One region of the Gordonia sp. DT30 genome, then DNA from elsewhere that is predicted to be linked to it. Evidence: predicted binding sites of a transcription regulator. Region 1 holds the regulator's gene; each other region holds the start of a gene.
What was found. Region 1 encodes LexA, which represses DNA repair genes until DNA is damaged. Its sites were predicted from a motif close to CGAACANNTGTTCG; they were not measured.

Region 1 (5,029 bases):
GTTGTCGACCATCACCCGCCACACCGTCACGCCGGCCGATTTCGATCTCGACCGCCTGCCCGGGCACTTGCGCATGCATTTCGCCGTCACCGACGATTCGGGTGAGATCATCACCCGCACCACGACTTTCGCCGAGCTGACCACACCGAGATCGGCGTCGGTGCCCCCGCCGTCCGAGCAGGTGTACACCACCTGGACCGCCGACGGCATCGGCACTCTTGAACTCGCCGAGACCGTCGACGTCGCCGGTCAGCGGGTCACCCGTCACCCGACGTTGCGAGTGGTCCGGGCGCAGGCACATCCGGCGGGCGTCGCGTCGGCCACCGCCCCGACCGCGGCCCTGGCCGACGCGCTGCGCCGCGATGCGGTGATCGTCTTGTTGGAGAACGCAATCGGGACACTCTCACCCAAGGCCGCCGGAGCCCTGGAGCCGGCCCGGCGGATTGCCCTGAGTCAGAGCCCCTACCGGGAGCCCGCCGGGCTCTTCACCGATTGCACCCGGCGTGCGGTTCGCGATCTGCTCGACGTCGAGGCGGCGAACACCGTGCGCACCCCTGCCGCGTTCTCGGCACTCGTCGACGACCTGCGACCGCGCGTCGTCGTGGCGGCCCCCGAGTACCTGTCGCTCGCCGTCGAGGCGCTCCGTGAGGTCGTGACCCTGCGGGGCGTGATCGACGAGCACTCCGGTCAACTCGCTGCCGATGATGTCGCCGAACAACTCGATGACCTGGTGTTCGACGGCTTCGTGGTGGCGACGCCGCGCACGCATCTCGCCGATCTTCCCCGATATCTGCGGGGGGCGCGGGAACGGCTGGAGCAGCTCCCGGGGTCGGCCGTGCGTGATCGCGACGGGATGGCTGTACTCGACCGCGTGGTCGAGCGGTGGAATCAGCGCCTCGCCGAAGTGGGTGATGCGCGTCGCGATGCCGTCAACGAGCAGGCGCATTGGATGGTCGAGGAATTGCGCGTGAGTTTGTTCGCCCAGCGCCTCGGAACCCGATATCCGATCTCGGAGAAGAGGGCGCTACGAGCCCTGGACCGGCTCGGCTGAGACGACCCCGCCGGCGGATTCGGAGCGGCCATGGGTGAGGTTGCCCTGCAGGTCGTCGATCTCGCGCTGGAAGTCCTCGAGCGAATCGAAGGAACGATAAACCGACGCGAAGCGCAGATATGCCACTTCGTCGAGGTCGCGCAGCGGTTGCAGGATCGCCAGCCCGACCTCGTTGCTGGGAATCTCGGCAGCTCCGGAGGCCCGCACCGTCTCCTCGACCTGCTGGGCGAGCTGGGCGAGATCGTCTTCGTCGACCTGCCGGCCCTGACACGCGCGGCGCACCCCGCGCATCACCTTCTCGCGACTGAACGGCTCGGTCACGCCGTTGCGCTTGACCACCGCGAGCACGGCGGTCTCCACAGTCGAGAAACGGCGGCCGCAGGCACTGCATGAGCGGCGCCGGCGGATGGCCTGTCCTTCATCGGCGACACGGGAGTCGATGACCTTGGTGTCGTCATTCCTGCAGAACGGGCAGCGCATGCACCTAGGATACCGCCCGCCACCGCACCGACTTCTCGCGTCACCGGTAGGCCGGCGCGAGCAGCGACTGCCCTGCCTGCACGGCACTGCCGGACATGTCGTTGAGTTCGACGATCTTCTCGATCACCGACTGCCGGGGCATGTCGGGCGCCACCCGCGCCGCGATGGCGTTCAGCGATTCCCCGGCGCGCACATGGACCACCTGGGTGGCGATCGGCGCCGGCCGTGCCGACCCCCGCTGGGCCGATTCCTGATAGTCCGAACCGGCGACGGCGACCAGCCACACCAGTAGCGCCAGTGCCACGCCGGTCAGCACGGCCACCAGTGCGCCGGTCCGGCGAGACCTGTGGCCACCCGGATCACCCGTTCCGGCCAGGTGATGTGATCCGGCCGGTGACGTGCACCAGGTGCCGTCGGCGCCCGGTATCCGCCGGGAGACCGGGCGGATCGGCCGCCGGTCGGCGGGACGACTCACGGCCGAGGAACGCCGGGGGGCGCGGCGAGGATCGAGCGGCCGCTGTTCGCGGGGACGGGCGCGCGGAACCGGGTTGGTCGCGCCGGCGCGGGTCTGGCCGGTGAAGGTCTGGTCGGTACGGGTCCGGCCGACGCGGGTCTGGTCGGTCGACAAAAGGGTGCTATGCATGGTCTCTTCCTGTCTCGATCACACATTCGATGAACGGATGTTCGAGTTGTACCACCCCCCTCCGACAATTTCTCCACAACACGTCGAACAGACGTTTGAGGATGTCCGAAACCTCGGCTATTCTGACCGGTGATCAGCTCGACCACAGGCCCGCGACAGGTGTGCACGTCACCTACCGGCCCACGGCCGGGGTGGCACGCACCCGATCGAAAGGACTCGAATCCCGATGAGTGAGAAGAAGGACCGTTCGTCGCGGCCGGCCGAGGCGGCCGATCCGGAGTCGGCCACCACAGAGTCGAGCACCGATGACGCCGCGACGGCGGCGACACCGCAGGTTGATGACGCGGCGGCCGCCCCGCGGCGGCCCATCGTGCCGAGGGGTTTCGAGGCACCGCTCACGCCACGTCAGCAGGGAGTGCTCGACGTCATCCGCAAATCGGTTCGCGAGCGGGGATATCCGCCGAGCATCCGCGAGATCGGTGATGCCGTCGGGCTCGCCTCGACCTCGTCGGTCGCGCATCAATTGCGCACGCTGGAACGCAAGGGACTGCTCAAGCGCGACGCCAACCGGCCGCGCGCGGTCAACGTGCGCGACGCCGACCCGACGCCCACCGATGACAATCCGAACTCGGAGAACCTGCCCACCCCGACCTTCGTCCCGGTGCTCGGCCGCATCGCGGCGGGCGGCCCGATCCTGGCCGAGGAGGCCGTCGAAGACGTCTTCCCCCTGCCTCGCGAACTCGTCGGTGAAGGTTCCCTCTTCATGCTGCGGGTGGTCGGCGAGTCGATGGTCGACGCCGCGATCTGCGACGGCGACTGGGTGGTCGTGCGCCAGCAGAACGTGGCCGACAACGGTGACATCGTCGCCGCCATGATCGAAGGCGAGGCAACGGTCAAGACGTTCAAGCGCAAGGACGGCCACGTCTGGCTGATGCCGCACAACGAGTTGTTCGAGCCGATCCCCGGTGACGAGGCCGCCATCCTCGGCAAGGTCGTCACCGTCATGCGCCGGATCTGAGCGCAGGCGCTGATCAGCTGCGCGGTGTGTCAACCACGTTTCTCACACCGCGCAGTTAACAACGCAACGCCTCGCGGGCCGCGGCGCGAGCCGCACCCGGTGCAGCGGTGGCCACCGCCGCCGTGGCCGCGGCGCGGCATCGATCGAGGTCGACCTCGGCGAGTTTCGCGCCCACCGCGGCCGCGGCGGCGGGTGCACTCGACAACGATGTGACCCCGAGTCCGACGAGGACACAGGCGAGCAGCGGATCGGCCGCCGCCTCACCGCACACGCCCACCGGGGTGCCGGTGCGCGAACCCGCCTCGGCGACCATCGCGATGAGAGCGAGGACCGACGGCTGCCACGGATCGGTCAACTCGGCGAGCTCGGCCGACATCCGGTCGGCAGCCATCGTGTATTGCGTCAGGTCGTTGGTGCCGATCGAGACGAAGTCCACCTCGGCCACAATCGCCGGCGCAAGTATCGCTGCCGACGGGATCTCGATCATCACTCCGGCCACCAGACCCCGTCGGCGTACTTGCGCGGCGAATTCGGCCGCCTCGGCGGCCGAGGCGATCATCGGCGCCATCACCCATGGCGTGCTGCCGGTTTCCTCGGCGGCGCGCGCGATCGCATCGAGTTGTCCGGCCCGGATCTCGGGGTGTGTCGCCGCGATGCGGTTGCCGCGCACACCGAGTGCGGGATTCGCCTCGGTCCCGTGGTCGACGAATTTCAGCGGCTTGTCCGACCCCGCATCCAGGGTGCGGATCACCATCTTCTTGCCTCCGAAGGCCTCGATGACCTCCCGGTAGAGTGCCGCCTGTTCGTCGAGGGACGGTTCGTCCGGGCGATCGAGGAAGGCCAGTTCGGTACGGAACAACCCGACTCCTTCTACCGGGGACGCGGTGGCCGCACGGGCCGAGACGCCATCGGCGACATTCGCCAAGATCGCGACCTCGTGGCCGTCGGCGGTGTGACCAGGCCCGGTCCAGCCCGCAATCGCCTCCACCTCCCGGCGGCTCTGCTCCACATCGGCTCGCGCTCGGTCCGGATCCGGTTCCACCACAATCGTTCCCGCGGCCCCGTCGACCAGCACCGCGGTACCCGCGGAGACGACGTCGAGTTCGGCAACAGCCACCACACACGGAATCCCGAGTTGCCGGGCGATGATCGCGGTGTGACTGGTCGGTCCGCCCAGTCGGGTCGCCAGCGCGGTGATCAACTCCGGGTCCAGGCCGGCGGTGTCGGCGGGCGCGAGGTCGTCGGCGAAGAGGACCGACGGTTCGTCGGGCACCGGGACCCCCGGTTCGGGCTGCCCGAGCACCTCGGCGACGACGCGGTCACGCACATCGTTGAGGTCGGTGACGCGTTCGGCCATCAGTCCGCCGAGTTTGGTGAACATCGCCGCGAACTGCTCGGTTGCGGCGACGGCGGCGGCGGGCGCGGGCGTGCCCGTGCCGATCAGCTTCGACACCGCACCGATCCAGCCGCGGTCCTCGGCGAGTCCGGCCGTGGCGATCAGGACCTCGGCGGCGGCCCCGGACGCGTGTGAGGCACGCTCGCGCAAACGGGCCGCCACCACCCCGGCGGCGGCGACGAAGCGGGAGAGTTCGGCATCGCGCTCCGCCTCCGAAACCGGTGGCGGCGCCACCTCGGTGGCCTCGACGGTCATCCGTCGGCCCGGCCGCACCACCGGACCGTAGGCCTTGCCGCCGACGACCGGCGTCCCGCCCAGTTCACGCCCGCCAAGTTCTCGCCCGGCGTGCGGGTTGTCTTCCCGTATCTGCTGGTTCACGACTTTGGCCCTTCTCGTCGTCTAGCTCTGGTCGTCGACCGCGGCCGGGCTGTGAATCAGGCG
Region 2 (5,029 bases), on a different contig from region 1:
GCTGCGGTGTTCTCTGACACCACCGACTCTGCCCCCGACGGGCACGATGCGGACTCCGCCGACCGGCGGTCTTGCCGGTGGATCTCCGCCTCCCCCGATCGGGGGATGGGCGGGCGCTACCGAATTCGGGTGCCCCGCTACTGCGCCGGACTCACCACCCCGCCGGAGAGCACGCGGTAGGCGTAGGTGGACGCGATCAGCGTGACGGGCCCGGTCACCAGCAGCCCGACGAGGCACAGCACCGCGCCGACGATGTTCAGCAGCACCACGACGATCGCCAGCAACAGCAGGGTGCCGACGTTCTTCGACGTCAACTCGAAGCTCCCCTTGATGGCGTCGGTGGCCGAGAGGTCACGGTCGATCGCGAAAGCCAAGGTGTACCAGAGCAAGAACGTCGCGATGAGGCCCGGGATGATGATCAGGATGAAGCCGATGGTCGTGATGGCCCACACGAGGATCGCCGCGAGGAACACCTGTGCGAGGTTGTTCCAGTTGAAGAAGTCGCCGAAGGCTGGTTTCCGTCCGTCGAGTTCATTGAGCGCTCCGCGGGTGAACGCGGCCTCCACGAGCACGCTCAAGATCCCCGACACCAGCGACGCGACGATGCTCTGTCCGTTGAAGACCGAATCGTAGTGGAATCCGCGCACTGCACCGTTGATCAGACCGACGACGACAAAAGTGATGAGCGTGAACAGAATCCAGTTGCCTGCGTTGGCCTTGTACTTGTTCCAGCCGTAGGTCAGGGCGACGCCGATCTCGAGTTGCGGCGGTGGCGGGGCGTACCCGGGAACCGCGTTCGGCGGCGGGCCCTGCCAGCCCTGCGGGGGAACGTATCCGCCGCCCGGCGGCGCATACCCCGGATTCTGCGGATCCTCATCCGGATTCGGTGGGCGGCCGGGGTCGTCGGGCGTACTGGTCATGACACTCCTCGGTGTTGGCGCTATGTGCCAGCGACAGTGACACGTGCCGGGCGGGAAGGCAATGGTGGGAACCGGGAAGATTCGCGTCCAATGGTGTGCCCGCGACTCACCGGACAAACTTGTCCACCATGCGCGCACCCGATCTGTTCCACGCCCTCGTCTTGCTGAATCTGCTCTTCGCATGCGGGCTGTGGACACTGCTCCGGCCGAGTGGGCGGGCGGCATTGGTACTCATCGTCGTCGGTATTGCGTGGGTGATCTGGAACAAGCCGCTGGAAGGGTCGACGATGATCCGCATCACCGACCGGCACGGGATCACCGAATCGGATCTGCTGTCGCTCGTCGCCCTCTGGATCGCCTTCTGGGCGTGTACCCGCGCGTATCGACGAGCGCCCACCCGCAACGACGTTTGACGCGCAGGCAAACCGACGACAGGCCGACCGCCGAATAGCATGACCGGGTGGACTCGCCTGACCGACCGCCGCGCTCGCTGTCGCGCGGCATCCGACGACGTGATCTCCTGCGGCTGGGGGCGCTCGGCACGGTCGGATTGGTGGCCGCATGCGCGTCGGACCGGCAGGTGACACCCGCACCGGCGACGCCGCCACCGGCACTACGACCGTGGGGTGCGTTCATCCCGTCGGTGCTGCCCGCCGCGGGGTCGACCCGTTCACCGCTGCAGCAACTCGCCACCCTGGCCGGCGCACCCCCGAAATACGTGCACCGCTTTGCCGCGATCGGCGACCCGGTGCCGACCGCAGAACTCGACGCGATCGCCACCACCGGCGCGACACCACTGCTCACCCTGGAGCCGTGGCGACCCGACGGCGGCGTCGACCAGCCCGACCACTCCCTCGCGCGCATCGCCGCGGGTGCGTTCGACACCCAATTCGCCAGCTGGGCAGACGGTCTCGCGTCGTGGGGCAAACCGGTGCTGTTGCGGTTCGCGCAGGAGATGAACGGCACCTGGTATCCGTGGTCGATCGGCGTCAACGGCAACACGGCCGCCGACTATCGCGCCGCCTGGGCGCGGATGCACTCGGTCATGCACGAGGCCCGCATACCTTCGGTGCAGTTCGTCTGGGCGCCAAACGTTCTCACTCCCGGTACCAATCCGTTCGCCGATGCCTATCCCGGTTCCGACCTCGTCGACGTACTCGGGCTGGACGGATACAACTGGGGCGAGCAGCCCGGCCACCACTGGCAGGCGGCGACCGACCTCTTTGCGCCGAGCCTCGACGCGCTGCGCGAGATCGACGGCACACACCCCATCCTCGTCACCGAGGTCGCCTCCGCCGACGGCCCCTCCCCCGAGGACAAGGCCGGCTGGATTCGAGACTTCTTCACCCTCATCCAAAGTCAGTCACGCGTCGAAGGTTTCGTCTGGTTCCAGATGGACAAAGAACGCGACTGGCGCTTCAACTCGACTCCGGCAAGTACCGCCGCCTTCCGTGCCGGCGTCGCCGGCTTGGGACTCCGGTAGCGGCGAGCGCTGTCCGCGAGGATTTGCGATATCTGTTCACTGAAGTGACGAAAGTGTTTGTCGCCCTTGCTAATAACTCGTCGAACACTTGCGCGTCGAACAAATTTTCTGCTACACTGGACTTATCGCAAGATCATCCAGGGGGGAATCCATGATCGACGCCACCACTCTTTCCGCCGAACTGTACGGGCACCTCATCGCCCAACTCGACGACCGTGCTTACAGTCCAGACCTCACCTCACGTGAAGCGTTCGCCGCGATGCAGCAACTGAACACGTTGCGCAACATGCTCGATCACTACGCGGCGAAACTGACCGGCGAGTTCGACCGCCTCAACATGACCGCACCCCAAGGCCGATCGGTGCGAGAACTGTTGATCTCCATGGGATTCGCCCCGGCCGTCGCGGGCCGGCTCGTTCGCATCGGCACCACCGACAACATCGACGGACTCCATAAGCACAGCGCCTACGGGTCAGTGTCCCTCGACCACGCCGACGCCATCGTCCGCGGACTCACCCACATCGCCTCCCGCGCCGGCGAACCCGTCACCCCCGAGCAACGCCGCGACCACACCCGCGCCCTCGTCTCCCAAGCACTGTCCGGGATGAGTCCCGCCGAAATCGGCAAGCACGCACACCAACTCGGCAACATTCTTGCCGATGACACCGGCGGTACGCCTGCCGCCGAAGACAAGACCGTCAACGAACTCGGCTACCACAAAACCAGCGACGGCCGGCTCGACGTGCGCGCGAATCTCGATGCGGTCGCCGGGGAGAAACTCCACAGCCTCGTCGAAACACTGTCCGCGCCAAAGCCTCAACCCGACGGCTCGCACGATCCGCGGCCGGTCGAACGGAAACGTGCTGATGCTCTCGAAACCATCCTCGAACTTGCCCAGAAGGGTCTTGCCGACGAGACCGTGTCCTGCAAGCCGACCGGTGGGGTGCTGTTGACGATCCCCGCCGACACACCGAAGCTTTCCGCACTCGAGTTCATGGGATCGGTCACGCCCGCCACCGCGAAAACACTGGGCTGTGATGCCGGAGTCACCGTGGTCATCGTCGACGACGACGAAGTGCCGTTGAACGTCGGACGCGAAAAGCGGCTGTTCACCCCGGCACAGCGAAAAGCGTTGCTACTCCGGGACAAATGCTGCATCAAGTGCGGCGCGCCCGCCTCGCGCACGCAGGCGCACCATTTGCGGCATTGGGCTGACGGTGGCCCCACCGACCTCGACAACGGATGCCTCCTGTGCACCAGCTGCCACCACGACGTCCACGATAGTGGGTGGGACGTGATCATCGGCTTCGATCGTCACCCGTGGCTCATCCCACCCGCCGCGGTCGACCCCAAACGACGACCGTTACCGGCCTACAACCGGCGCACCCTACGCCTCGACAGCGCCGCCTGACAACCGCCGCCTGACACTCGCCGCCTGATCACACCCGCCTCCTGACCATACTTCTACGGAAGTAGCTGTGTACCTTGATAATTCCATAGTGACGCCCTACCGGGCGTTGTAGTCGAAGCGCCGACGATCCAGTTGCCGGGTCAATTCCGGTTCGAGGACCTTCGCCGCGGTCGCGGTCAGATGCGACTCGTCCCGGTAGAAGAGGATCTTGTTACGCGCCGGCACGCACGTATCGCCGTCGCAGAGAAGGCTGTTCACGCTCAGGGTGACGATGTCACGGTCACGCCCGCGTGCCTGCTCGGTGAGGATCGGTTCGTGGCGGACCACATCGTCGAGCCGAAAGTTGCAGCGCGTCCAGTCGTCCAGCGCACCCGACATGCAGTCGGCGATCTGGAAGTTCGGATACGGGGTGTCGGCGATATAGACCAGGCGCGCACCGGTGCCGCGCAGCACCGCAAGCGTGTCGTCCCACGCCTGCGCCGACTCGTCATAGTCGGGGACGTAGGTCGACAGGGACGAGAAGATGACGATCTTCGGTGCGAGCGCGGCAATCTGGTGCAGTGAGTCTTCCCGCCAGCGGACGCAATCGGCGGCGTTGAACGGATCGGGCCGGTGTGTCCGTGGGCGCAGGTTCTGCGCCGGACACGCCGCCTTGGTGAACTGGTAGATCCGCCAGTTGTGCGCAGTACCGATGGCGCGCAACGTCTCCGCCCACTGCTCGGCATGCGAGTCGCCGAACAGCACCACCGGGATACCGTCACCGGGGCCGAATGCACACTCGCGGCCCGGCCCGTAGTCGCCGACCGGCACCAGGCATTCGGTGGGCGACGGCCGGTCGTCGTACGCCTGGAACGGATTCGGCACCACCGGACCCGACGTGGCACCACTCTCCTGCCCGAACACCGACTGGTAGCTCAGGGCGGCGTTGCTGACGGTGTCGCCGCTCGCCACCTTGACGGTGATCACACCAGCAGTCATCGACACGGCCAGCCCGATCACCAGTCCGATGACACCGACCGAGATGGACGCCGAATGGTTGCGTCGCAGTTCGGCATTGGCGATGAGCGGTTCCTCGAAGAACAGCGTCGAGGCGATCGCGATCAGCAACGCCACCCCGGTCACCGCCAGCAACGCCGGCCATGCCGTGCTCCCCGTCTGCGTCTCGAACAGCACCAGCGCCGGCCAATGCCACAGATACCAGGAGTAGGACACGCG
Region 3 (5,029 bases), on a different contig from region 1:
GATCGATGTCGGTGATAGCCATGTGCATCGTCCTCCGGTCGGGTTCTTCGGACTGGTCATCCGGCGGTGACGCCGGAACGGGGTACGGCCGCGGCCTGGACCGGCACCCTGGGCATTACATGTCGAGTGTGCATTCGCCGGAGACCGAGCTGATACAGGTCTGGATGCGCTCCCCCTCGCGTCGTTCGTCTCCGGTGCGCAGATCCCGGGCGTAGCCCTGTGCGAGCGGCACCACGCAGGTCTGGCAGATGCCCATCCGGCAGCCGAAGGGCATCTGAATCCCGAGGTTCTCGCCGGCCTCGAGAAGGGTTGTCGCGCCGTCGATTTCCGCCGTCTTACCGGACTTGGCAAAGGTGACCGTGCCGCCCTGGCCGCCGAAGTCGGTGCGCGCGATGGCGAAGCGTTCGATGTGCAACTGCTCGCGAATCCCGGCTTCGTCGAAGGTGGATTCGATCTCGTCGAGGAATGCCACCGGTCCGCACGCCCAGCACGACCGCTCCCGCCAATCCGGGACCTCGGAGTCGATGTCGTCGAGCGAGAACTTGTCGTCGGAGCGGGTCAGGTGGAGCTGCAGCGAATACGTCGGCACCTGCTCGTCGAGCGACTCGAGCTCGTCGAGAAAGATCGTCTCGTCGCGGGTGGGCGCGGAGTGCACGTGCACCGTGTCGGGGATCTCGCCGTGGGCACTCATCGACCGCAGCATGCCGATGACCGGGGTGATGCCGCTGCCTGCGGTGAGGAACAGGAGGGAATCGGGCAACGGCTCGGGGAGATGGAAGTCGCCTTTGGGGGCGGCGAGCCGGATGACGGTGCCCGGTGCGACGCCGTCGACGAGGTGGGTCGAGAGGAAGCCGTCCGGGTTGGCCTTGACGGTGATGGAGATGGTGTCGTCGATGTTCTCACCGAACGAGGTCAGCGAATACGAGCGCCAGTGCCACCGGCCGCCGACCTGAAGGCCGATGCCGACGTACTGGCCGGCCTTGTAGGTCGACGGGAAACCCCAACCGGTCTTGATGGTGACGGTCGCCGAGACATCGGTCTCCTTCTGCACGCCCAGGATTCGGCCGCGCAGTTCCCGCGCCGACCACAACGGGTTGAGCAGGTGCAGGTAGTCGTCGGGCAACAGCGGTGTGGTGGCCCGTGCGACGAGGCCCCGCACAATGTTGACCTGCGGTTTCTTGGCGTTGACGTCCGCGGCTGGACGCTTGCTCCAGCGCAAAAGATTCATCGGTCTCCCTCCGCCCGCTGTGTGCACGACTGTACACGCGCTCGGTGGCCTACATCACAGATCGATCTGCACGTCCAGCACGTGGGCGCCCCACGCCGGCAGCCGCACGAAGATGTCGGGGTCGGGGACGGCGGGCCGGTCGTACCGATCGCCGGTGACGAGGTCGGTGAGTGACGCGACGGTGCCGTCGAGTTCCGGCCATTCGGTGCGGACGCGTCCGACGGCCTCGTCGCCGTCGAGGTTGACCACGAACAGCGCTCGCCGCTCGGCGTCGGCCCAGGACCAGGCGATCAGACCGGGGCCGCCGGGCCGGTCGGGCCACCCGAGGACCTCGCATGCGGCGAACGTGCCGCCGCGCACCGGACTCTGCTGCAGGACGATCAGCAGTGCGCGGTAGAACAGCCGCAAGTCGGCGTCGAGCGGTTCGTCGGGTTCCCGGCGCAGTTGCACCGGCAGGCGGATGGTACGGCCGTCGGCCTGGCCGTCGTGGATCAGGCGGGCGCCCGGCTGGGAGAGCGCGGTGATGGCCGCGGTCCGATGCCGGTCGCCGAAGACGGCCTGGGCACGGGGTTCGTCATGGTTCTCGATGAATCGGAGCCGGCCCGTCGGGTCGGTGTCGTCGCGGATGAGGCGCGCAACGTCGCGTGGGTGATGTTCGAGGGCGTCGGTGAAGGCCTTGTCGTAGCAGTGGTCGAAGCCCTGCACTCGCAGTTGCGGTTCTGTGCCCCAATAGGATTCGGCGATGAATACGAACTCCGGATGGGTGTGGCGGATCTCCGGGATGACCTGGGTCCAGTAGTCGTCGGTGGGCGCGTCGCCGACTCTTCCGGCCCAGGTGCGCGCGAAGATCTCGGTACTCACCAGCATCGCCATGTCGCACCGGACGCCGTCACATAAGTCGGCGACCCTGCGCAGGGTGTCGATGGCTGCTCGTCGGGTATCGGGGTGGAACACGTCGAGCTGCACCACGTCCCGCCAGGGCGGAAAGTGCGGATCCCGGCCGTTGGCGAGCACGTTGGGCCCGACCCGCACGAACGCGTCCCGGTGCGCGGCAAGGTCGTCGTCACTGCCGCCCACGAACCGCTCGGGATGTTCGGTGGTCCAGGCGTGGTCGGTGGCCAGATGATTGGGCACGAAGTCCAGGATCAGCCCCATTCCGCGGTCGGCCAACGCGGCCCGCGCGGCGGCGAGACCGGCAGCGCCGCCGAGGTGATCGTCGACGGTGTAGTCGCGGATGCAGTACGGCGAGCCGACCACATCGTCGGGGGTGAAATCCGGCAGGGCGGCGCGGAAGGTGTGTACGAGCGGCTCGTCTGCCTGGGCGGTCTCCACGCCTGCGGGGCTGCGCTGCCAGACCCCCATCAACCAGATCGCGTCGACGGGTCCGGGAGCGACGTCGTCCCAGACCTCGTCGGGCACCGTGGCGAGCGTGACCGGCCGACCGAGCTCCCGGCCGATGCGTTGGAGCCACGGCCAAGTGTTGATCTCGTAGATGACGGGATCGGGCTGCACGATCGACACTGTGCCAGATGGGCGCGCTCGGCGTGTGGGAGAGCGCTGTCGGCTGGCCTGCGTGGCTGCTGTCCACCGCTGTGACAACTGTTCACTGGTGGGACGAAACTGGTTGCAGCCCTTGTGGATTGATCGTCGAACACTTGCGCGTCGAACAAATCTTCTGCTAGACTGGACCCATCGCATGATCATCCAGGGGGGGATTCCATGATCGACGTCACCGCACCTTCGGTTTTTCTGTCGGCAGAGCTCTACGCGAACCTCATCGCGCAACTCGACGACCGCACCTACAGTCCAGACCTCACCTCGCGTGAAGCATTCGCGGCGATGCAGCAACTGATCACCTTGCGCAACAAGGTCGATCACCTCGCTGCGACGTTGACCGGCGAATTCGACCGCCTCAAAATGACCGCACCCCAAGGCCGTTCCGTGCGACAACTGTTGATCACCATGGGAATCGCGCCCGCCGTTGCCGGCCGACTTGTTCGCATCGGAACCGCCACGGATATCGACGGTTTGCGCAGACATACCGTCGACGGTGCCATATTCCTCGACCACGCCGACGCCGTCGTCCTCGGACTCGGCCACATCGAGTCCCGCGCCGGCGAGCCCGTCACCCCCGAAGAGCGTCGCGACCACACCCGCGCCCTCGTCTCCCAAGCCTTAGCCGGGATGAGTCCCGCCGAAATCGGTAAGCACGCACGCCAACTCGGCAATCTCCTGGCGGACGACACCGACGGAAAGCCGGCCGCCGAAGACAAGACCGTCAACGAACTCGGCTACCACAAGACCAGCGACGGCCGCCTCGACGTGCGCGCCAACCTCGATGCGGTCGCCGGGGAGAAACTCCACAGCCTCGTCGAGAGTTTGTCCGCGCCAAAGCCGCAGCCCGACGGCTCCCTCGACCCGCGTCCCGCCGATCGTAGACGTGCCGATGCTTTCGAAACGGTCCTCGAACTCGCCGAACGAGGCCTTGCCGACGAGACCGTGTCCTGCAAACCCACCGGCGGGGTATTGCTGACCATCCCCGCCGACACACCGAAGCTGTCTGCGTTGGAGTTCATGGGATCGGTCACGCCCGCCACCGCGAAAGCACTGGGGTGCGATGCGTCGGTCACCGTCGTCATCGTCGACGGCGACCAGGTGCCGTTGAATGTCGGACGCGAGAAGCGTCTGTTCACCCCGGCACAACGAAAAGCATTGCTACTCCGCGACGAATGCTGCATCAAATGTGGTGCGGCCGCCTCGCGCACCCAAGCGCACCACCTCGTGTCGTGGGTCGACGGCGGACCCACCGACCTCGACAACGGCTGCCTCCTGTGCACGGCGTGCCATCACGATGTCCACGACAGAGGCTGGGATGTCGTGATGGGCTTCGACCGGCATCCCTGGCTCATCCCGCCCGCCGGTGTCGACCCTCGACGACGACCCCTACCCGCCTACAACCGACGCACCCTGCACCTCGACGACGCCGCCTGACACCAACAGCCTGAAACAAGGGTTTCCCACACCTACTTTCCGACCCTGCACCCGGCACGCCGGGACCGCAACCGTTCGTTGAGAACTTCATACGGCGCCGCCCCAGCCACGGGGCTTTCACCTGCCGGCACCGGTGCTAGCGGGCGCTGTCGGTGAGCTTCCAGCGGGTCGCGGCGCTCTGGTGCTCCCAGAACTTCGCGAAACGACCACCGGCGGCGAGCAATTCGTCGGGTCGGCCGTCCTCGACGACGGAGCCACGATCGAGCACGATGACGCGATCGGCGCGCCGGATGCCGGCTTGGCGATGGGCGACGATGAGACGGGTACGCGGACGGTCGTCGGCCGACAGGGCATCGACGACCGCCCGCTCGTTCTCATTGTCGAGAGCGCTGGTGGCCTCGTCGATGAGCAGGACCGGGGCCGGCTTGACCAGCGCGCGAGCGATGCTGACGCGCTGGCGTTCGCCACCGGAGAGGACCGAACCCCCTTCACCCACACCGGAATCCGTACCGGAGTGGAGCCGATCGGTGATCTCGTCGACACGTGCGAGGGCGGTGGCCCGCTGCAACCGGCCGGTGTCGGCGGTCGGGTCGCCGGCGGCGACGTTGTCGGCGATGGAACCCTCCATCAGGTACGGCTCCTGGAACACCATGCTGATGAGAGCGCGCCGCGAGGGGTGGTCGAGTTCGGCGACATCGACGTCGTCGAACAGGATACGGCCCGACGTCGGCTGAAGCAGGCCGGCGATGAGGCGCAGGATCGTGGACTTGCCCGAGCCGGACGGGCCGACGATGGCGGTGGCGGAGCCCG
Region 4 (5,029 bases), on a different contig from region 1:
CGTCACCACGGTCCGCTGCTTTCAGGACAATGCGCTGCTCAAGTCGATCCTGGGCGAATCGAATCCGGGTGGCGTGCTCGTCGTCGACGGGGACGCATCGGTGCATACCGCACTGGTCGGCGACCTGATCGCCGAGCTCGGCCGGTCCCACGGCTGGGCCGGCGTCATCGTCAACGGCGCGATCCGCGACGCGAAGGCGATCGGCGGGATGCAGATCGGGGTGAAGGCGCTGGGCACCAATCCGCGCAAGTCCACCAAGACCGGCGCCGGGGAGCGCGACATCCCGCTCGAACTCGGCGGCATCACCTTCGCCCCCGGCGACACCCTCTATTCCGACGACGACGGCATCGTGCTCGTCGCCGCCGTCTGACCCGACCACCCGTTCTGTCCGATCGCGCGAGGAGATTGATCATGGCCCGACCCACACCCGAATACTTCGCCCGGCTCGGCGCGCTCGCCGCGATCGACAACGCGGCGGACCGCCCGACCCGTCCGGTGCTCGAGGCGTTCAGTGGCGTCGAGATGGCCACCATCCCGGTCGGCACCGCCGACGACCTCGAGACCGCGGTGGCACGTGCGCGCGCCGCACAGGAGGGCTGGGCTGCCCGCAGCCCGCAGGACCGTGCCAAGGTGATCGACCGGTTCTCTGAGTTGGTACACCGAAATGCGGTGTCGCTCATGGACATCGCACAGGCCGAGACGGGTAAGGCCCGCGCGTACGCCCAAGAAGAGGTCATCGACGTCGCGCTGTCCGCGCGGTACTACGCCGCCAACGGCCCCAAGCTGCTCGCCGATCGCAAGGTGAAGGGCATCCTCCCGGGTGCCACCAAGGTGCGGGTGCGGTATCAGCCCAAGGGTGTCATCGGCGTCATCAGTCCGTGGAACTACCCGCTGACGCTCGCGGTCTCCGACGCGGTCGCGGCGCTGCTCGCGGGCAACGGCGTCGTCATCAAGCCGGACAGCCAGACGCCGTATTGTGCACTGGCCCTCGCCGAACTCCTCTACGAGGCGGGCCTGCCGCCGGAGCTGTACGCGGTGGTGCCCGGACCGGGCAGCGTCGTCGGGCAGGCGATCGTCGCGACCACCGACTATGTGATGTTCACCGGATCGTCGGCGACCGGCGCCACCCTGGCCGAGCAGGCCGGCCGACGGCTGATCGGATTCTCGGCCGAACTCGGCGGCAAGAACCCGATGATCGTGACCGCCGGCGCCGACATCGACCGGACCGTCGAGGGCGCTGCCCGCGCCTGTTACTCGAACTCGGGCCAGTTGTGCATCTCGATCGAACGGCTTTACGTCGATGCCGCCATCGCCGACGAGTTCATCGAGAAATTCGGCGCGTTTGTCCGCAAGATGCGCCTGAGCGCCTCCTACGACTTCAACGCCGACATGGGCTCGCTGGCATCGGCGGCCCAGGTCGACGCGGCGCAGGCGCACGTCGACGACGCGGTGGCCAAGGGTGCCACGGTGGTCGCCGGCGGTAAGCGCCGTGCAGATCTCGGGCCGTTCTTCTTCGAGCCGACCGTGCTCACCGGCGTCACCGACGCGATGGAGTGCTTCGCCGACGAGACCTTCGGGCCGGTGGTGTCGGTGTATCCCGTCGACTCCGTCGACGAGGCGATCAAACTCGCCAACGACACCGCATACGGGCTGAACGCGAGCGTCTGGGCCGGCAGCAGCGAAGAGGCGCAGCGCATCGCGGAGAAGCTGCGCGCCGGCACCGTCAACATCAACGAGGGCTACGCCGCGGCATGGGCGTCGACGGCGGCCCCGATGGGCGGCATGGGCATCTCGGGTGTCGGTCGCAGGCACGGCGAGGAGGGGCTGCTCAAATACACCGAGTCGCAGACCATCGCCGAGCAGCGGTTCATCGGTATCGATCGCGCCCCCGGCATCCCGCGGGGCCTCTACCGCGCGGCGAGCCCGTACGCGATGCGTGCCCTGAAGTATCTGCCCGGCCGCTGACGGGCCCTGGCGGAGAGTTCAGCGGGCGGCCCAGCCGTTGGCTTTGCCGGCGAGCGCCCACTCGCGGTCCCAGAGCGCGTCATGGGTGCGGGTGACGCGACGTCGCACGAGGCCGGTCGCGATGATGACAAGGGTGAGTACCGCCAGCCACGTCAGTCCACCGACCCAGACCGCGCCCAGCACACGTTCGGTGACGCCGGGATGGTTGTGCAGGCGGGTGCCGTCCGCAGTGGTCCAGGCGTCGAGGACGGCGCCGGTCTTGGTGCCGTCGGCCACCGACATGGTGTCGGTATGGCGACCCGAGGAGGTGCGCCAGGCGAGGGTCGCAGTGGTTCCCACGGCGGTGGCTCCAGGGTCGGTGACGTGGACGACCGTGGCGCTGATCGGGATCGCGTCGTCCGCCCGGGCGGTGACGGCCCGGTAGGTGGCGTTGCCCGCCCACACGCATAGCGGAATGGCCAGCAACACCAGGGCCACCGAAATCACCGCCGCGGTGGCGAACATTCGATCGCCGCGCCGCATCAACGCATTGTGCGACCACGGCAGGTACGCGTCCCGGCGCCGATACGCCGTCCGATCGTCCATCACAGTCCTCGCGATCCCCAAACCTGTTCACCATCCAGAATTCGCCTGTCGGGCCGTTTTGACAAACTCGATCCCCGGTCCAGGGCCGAACTGTGAGTAACGAAACACCGCGCAGAGCGGTCATCGAGCCGCAACAGCCGCGACCGATCGGTCGAGGCTGTTGCGGTGTATGGCGAGTTGCCCGGTCAGCCCATCGTGTAATGGAAGGTGATGGGGTAGCCGGCGTCGCTGTGTCCGGCGATCTCGATCTGCGCGAATCCGCGCATGGCCGCCAGCCCGCCGGTGCCCAGGTTCTCGACGATGTCGAGCCGCTCGTAGACCCCGGTCGCATTGTGGAAGCCGTTGTGGCGCAGCACCAGCGTGCCCTCGTGGCCGTCGATGGAGCCCTCGAATGCCTCGAATCCGAAGGTGGGTGCATCGCCTTCGGCGTTATAGGCGAGCAGGTAGGACAGGCGGCCGGTACCGGAGACGTCGCCGTCATAGCTGTAGGTGACGTCGGCGCGAGCGAAGCCGTGCGTCGGGTAATCCTTTCCGCTGATCTCGACGGTGTGGTCGTCGGCGAGGTAGATCGTTTCCTCTTCCCAGGAGGCGACCTGGAAAGTCGCTGCGACGGTGTGGGTTTGGATGTCGGGAGTGGCATTCATGAACCCAGCCTGCCCGTGGCGGGCGGGGGTGTCTTGGAGAAACGCGACAGCCCGTCCATACCCACGAAACTTGTCAAAAGTATTTTCGATCGATGGTTGCCATGCGGATAGATCGGGCGTAGACTCGAACGCACCAGCGACGAACTGATGTTTGATCGCTTCACTGGGGGGTGACAATGAGCGCAACCGATTCGACTGGTGGTCCGGGAACCAGCGTCGAAGACAAGGTTGCGCAATTGCACGCCCTCATCGATGATCTGGCGAAGACGGATCTGTCGCCGTGTTCGGATGAGACACTGTTGGAGGTCGCGGCAGCCAATGAACGCGCGATCAACCGGTTGACGTTTCAGGGTGACCGGCAGATCGTCGAGCTATCCGACCGGAATGCGGAGCGCCGGTTCGGGTTTCGATCGGTGACCGACATGATGGTCGTCGGGTTGCGGGTGTCGGAGCCGATGCGCCGCCGCAAGCAGATGACCGCCACCGCCACCTATCACGGGTTGACCGGTGAACCCCTCGCCCCGAAGTACCCCACGTTGGCGCAGGCGTTCGCCGAGGGGGCGGTCGGGCCCGCACATTCGCGGGTGGTGATCGACGTCCTCGACGACATCCCGCACCAGGTCGACCACGACATCAAGGTCAACGCCGAAAAGCAGATGGCCGACTACGCGCGCGTGCACACCCCCGCCGAGTTGACCACGATCGGCGCCCGCCTCATGGCACACCTCGACCCCGACGGCGAGTTGACCGACGACACCGACCGGCAGCAGAAACGCCAAGTGTTCCTCGGCCGCCAAGACACCCAGCAAATGTCGAAGATGACCGGCAAAATGACCCCGGAATGCCGCGCCGACCAAGAAGCCGTCTGGGCGGTATGGGCCGCACCCGGCATGAACAACCCCGACGACCCCGACTCACCGTCGGGTTCCGTCGAAGACGCCGACCCCGAAAAATTGGCGGCCGCCGCCGACCGCGACACCCGCAGCCAAGCCCAACGCAACCATGATGCGATGCAGGCCGTGTACAAACTGGCCCTGACGTCGGGGGAACTCGGCGAATCGCACCGCGGCCTACCGGTGCAGCTGATCATCAAAGCCGACCTGACCGACCTGATCAACGAAACCGGCCACGGCGTGACCGCCACCAACAGCCTGCTGCCCATCACCGACGTCATCCGGTTGGCGGCCGACGCGCAACCCTGGTTGGCGGTGTTCGGTGAGCACACCACCGTGCCCCTGTATTTGGGTCGCGCCCGGCTGGCGAGCCGCGGACAACGCATCGCCCTGTTCGCCAAACCCGACGGCCAAGTGTGCTCACACCCCGGATGTTCGCAACCGGCCGCGCATTCGGAAATCCACCACGCCACCCTCGATTATGCGAAGGGCGGGTTGACCAACATCGACGACCTCGCCCCGGCGTGCCCGAAACACAATCGGATGGTCGGCGACCGGCTTGGCCAGTACACCACCGGCATCTACCGCGACGGACCCCTCGCCGGCCGGTGTTGGTGGCGCCGCAACGCCGCACCCGGCGCCCCACCGCACCCGAAACGCGTCAACAAACTGCCCGACGTCGGGCCCGACTTCACTGCCGGGCTCGCGAGGGTGCGTGCCCAAATACACGCGCAACCATCCGACCCACCCGACGCGGGTAATCCGTTGCCGGACAGCAGTACCGGTATATTCACCGGTCCGATCGCCTCGGACCGGAGCTGCTTGGTGGGCTTGGCGCCCGGTGACAAGATCCTGCGCACCACCGTCGGCACCGCGACCGGCAGCTACGACATCGTCGAGATCATCACCCACGATGATGACGCGCTCGACCCGGCAGATCGG

Region 2: a site for LexA is predicted at 2,500-2,513, ahead of ACLQ3C_RS11995 (DUF222 domain-containing protein). Genes of this name have one in related genera too.
Region 3: a site for LexA is predicted at 2,892-2,905, ahead of ACLQ3C_RS12675 (DUF222 domain-containing protein). Genes of this name have one in related genera too.
Region 4: a site for LexA is predicted at 3,335-3,348, ahead of ACLQ3C_RS05585 (DUF222 domain-containing protein). Genes of this name have one in related genera too.

The regions. Positions count from the first base shown of each region.
Region 1 covers NZ_JBNCLY010000002.1:300,702-305,730, reverse strand. Annotated here, with positions in the region: gene hrpA (ATP-dependent RNA helicase HrpA) at 1-1,051, shown strand, start outside; gene nrdR (transcriptional regulator NrdR) at 1,025-1,531, opposite strand; gene ACLQ3C_RS03385 (LysM peptidoglycan-binding domain-containing protein) at 1,572-2,174, opposite strand; gene lexA (transcriptional repressor LexA) at 2,542-3,192, shown strand; gene ACLQ3C_RS03375 (phosphoenolpyruvate--protein phosphotransferase) at 3,248-4,966, opposite strand.
Region 2 covers NZ_JBNCLY010000010.1:139,783-144,811, reverse strand. Annotated here, with positions in the region: gene ACLQ3C_RS12010 (hypothetical protein) at 138-920, opposite strand; gene ACLQ3C_RS12005 (hypothetical protein) at 1,049-1,333, shown strand; gene ACLQ3C_RS12000 (glycoside hydrolase family 26 protein) at 1,381-2,403, shown strand; gene ACLQ3C_RS11995 (DUF222 domain-containing protein) at 2,555-3,814, shown strand; gene ACLQ3C_RS11990 (acyltransferase family protein) at 3,911-5,029, opposite strand, start outside.
Region 3 covers NZ_JBNCLY010000011.1:130,354-135,382, reverse strand. Annotated here, with positions in the region: gene ACLQ3C_RS12690 (fatty acid desaturase family protein) at 1-22, opposite strand, end outside; gene ACLQ3C_RS12685 (ferredoxin reductase) at 116-1,228, opposite strand; gene ACLQ3C_RS12680 (alpha-amylase family glycosyl hydrolase) at 1,283-2,740, opposite strand; gene ACLQ3C_RS12675 (DUF222 domain-containing protein) at 2,948-4,219, shown strand; gene ACLQ3C_RS12670 (ABC transporter ATP-binding protein) at 4,356-5,029, opposite strand, start outside.
Region 4 covers NZ_JBNCLY010000004.1:57,364-62,392, reverse strand. Annotated here, with positions in the region: gene rraA (ribonuclease E activity regulator RraA) at 1-370, shown strand, start outside; gene ACLQ3C_RS05600 (succinic semialdehyde dehydrogenase) at 412-1,965, shown strand; gene ACLQ3C_RS05595 (Rv1733c family protein) at 1,984-2,550, opposite strand; gene ACLQ3C_RS05590 (DUF3224 domain-containing protein) at 2,736-3,194, opposite strand; gene ACLQ3C_RS05585 (DUF222 domain-containing protein) at 3,371-5,029, shown strand, end outside; gene ACLQ3C_RS05580 (helix-turn-helix domain-containing protein) at 5,001-5,029, shown strand, end outside.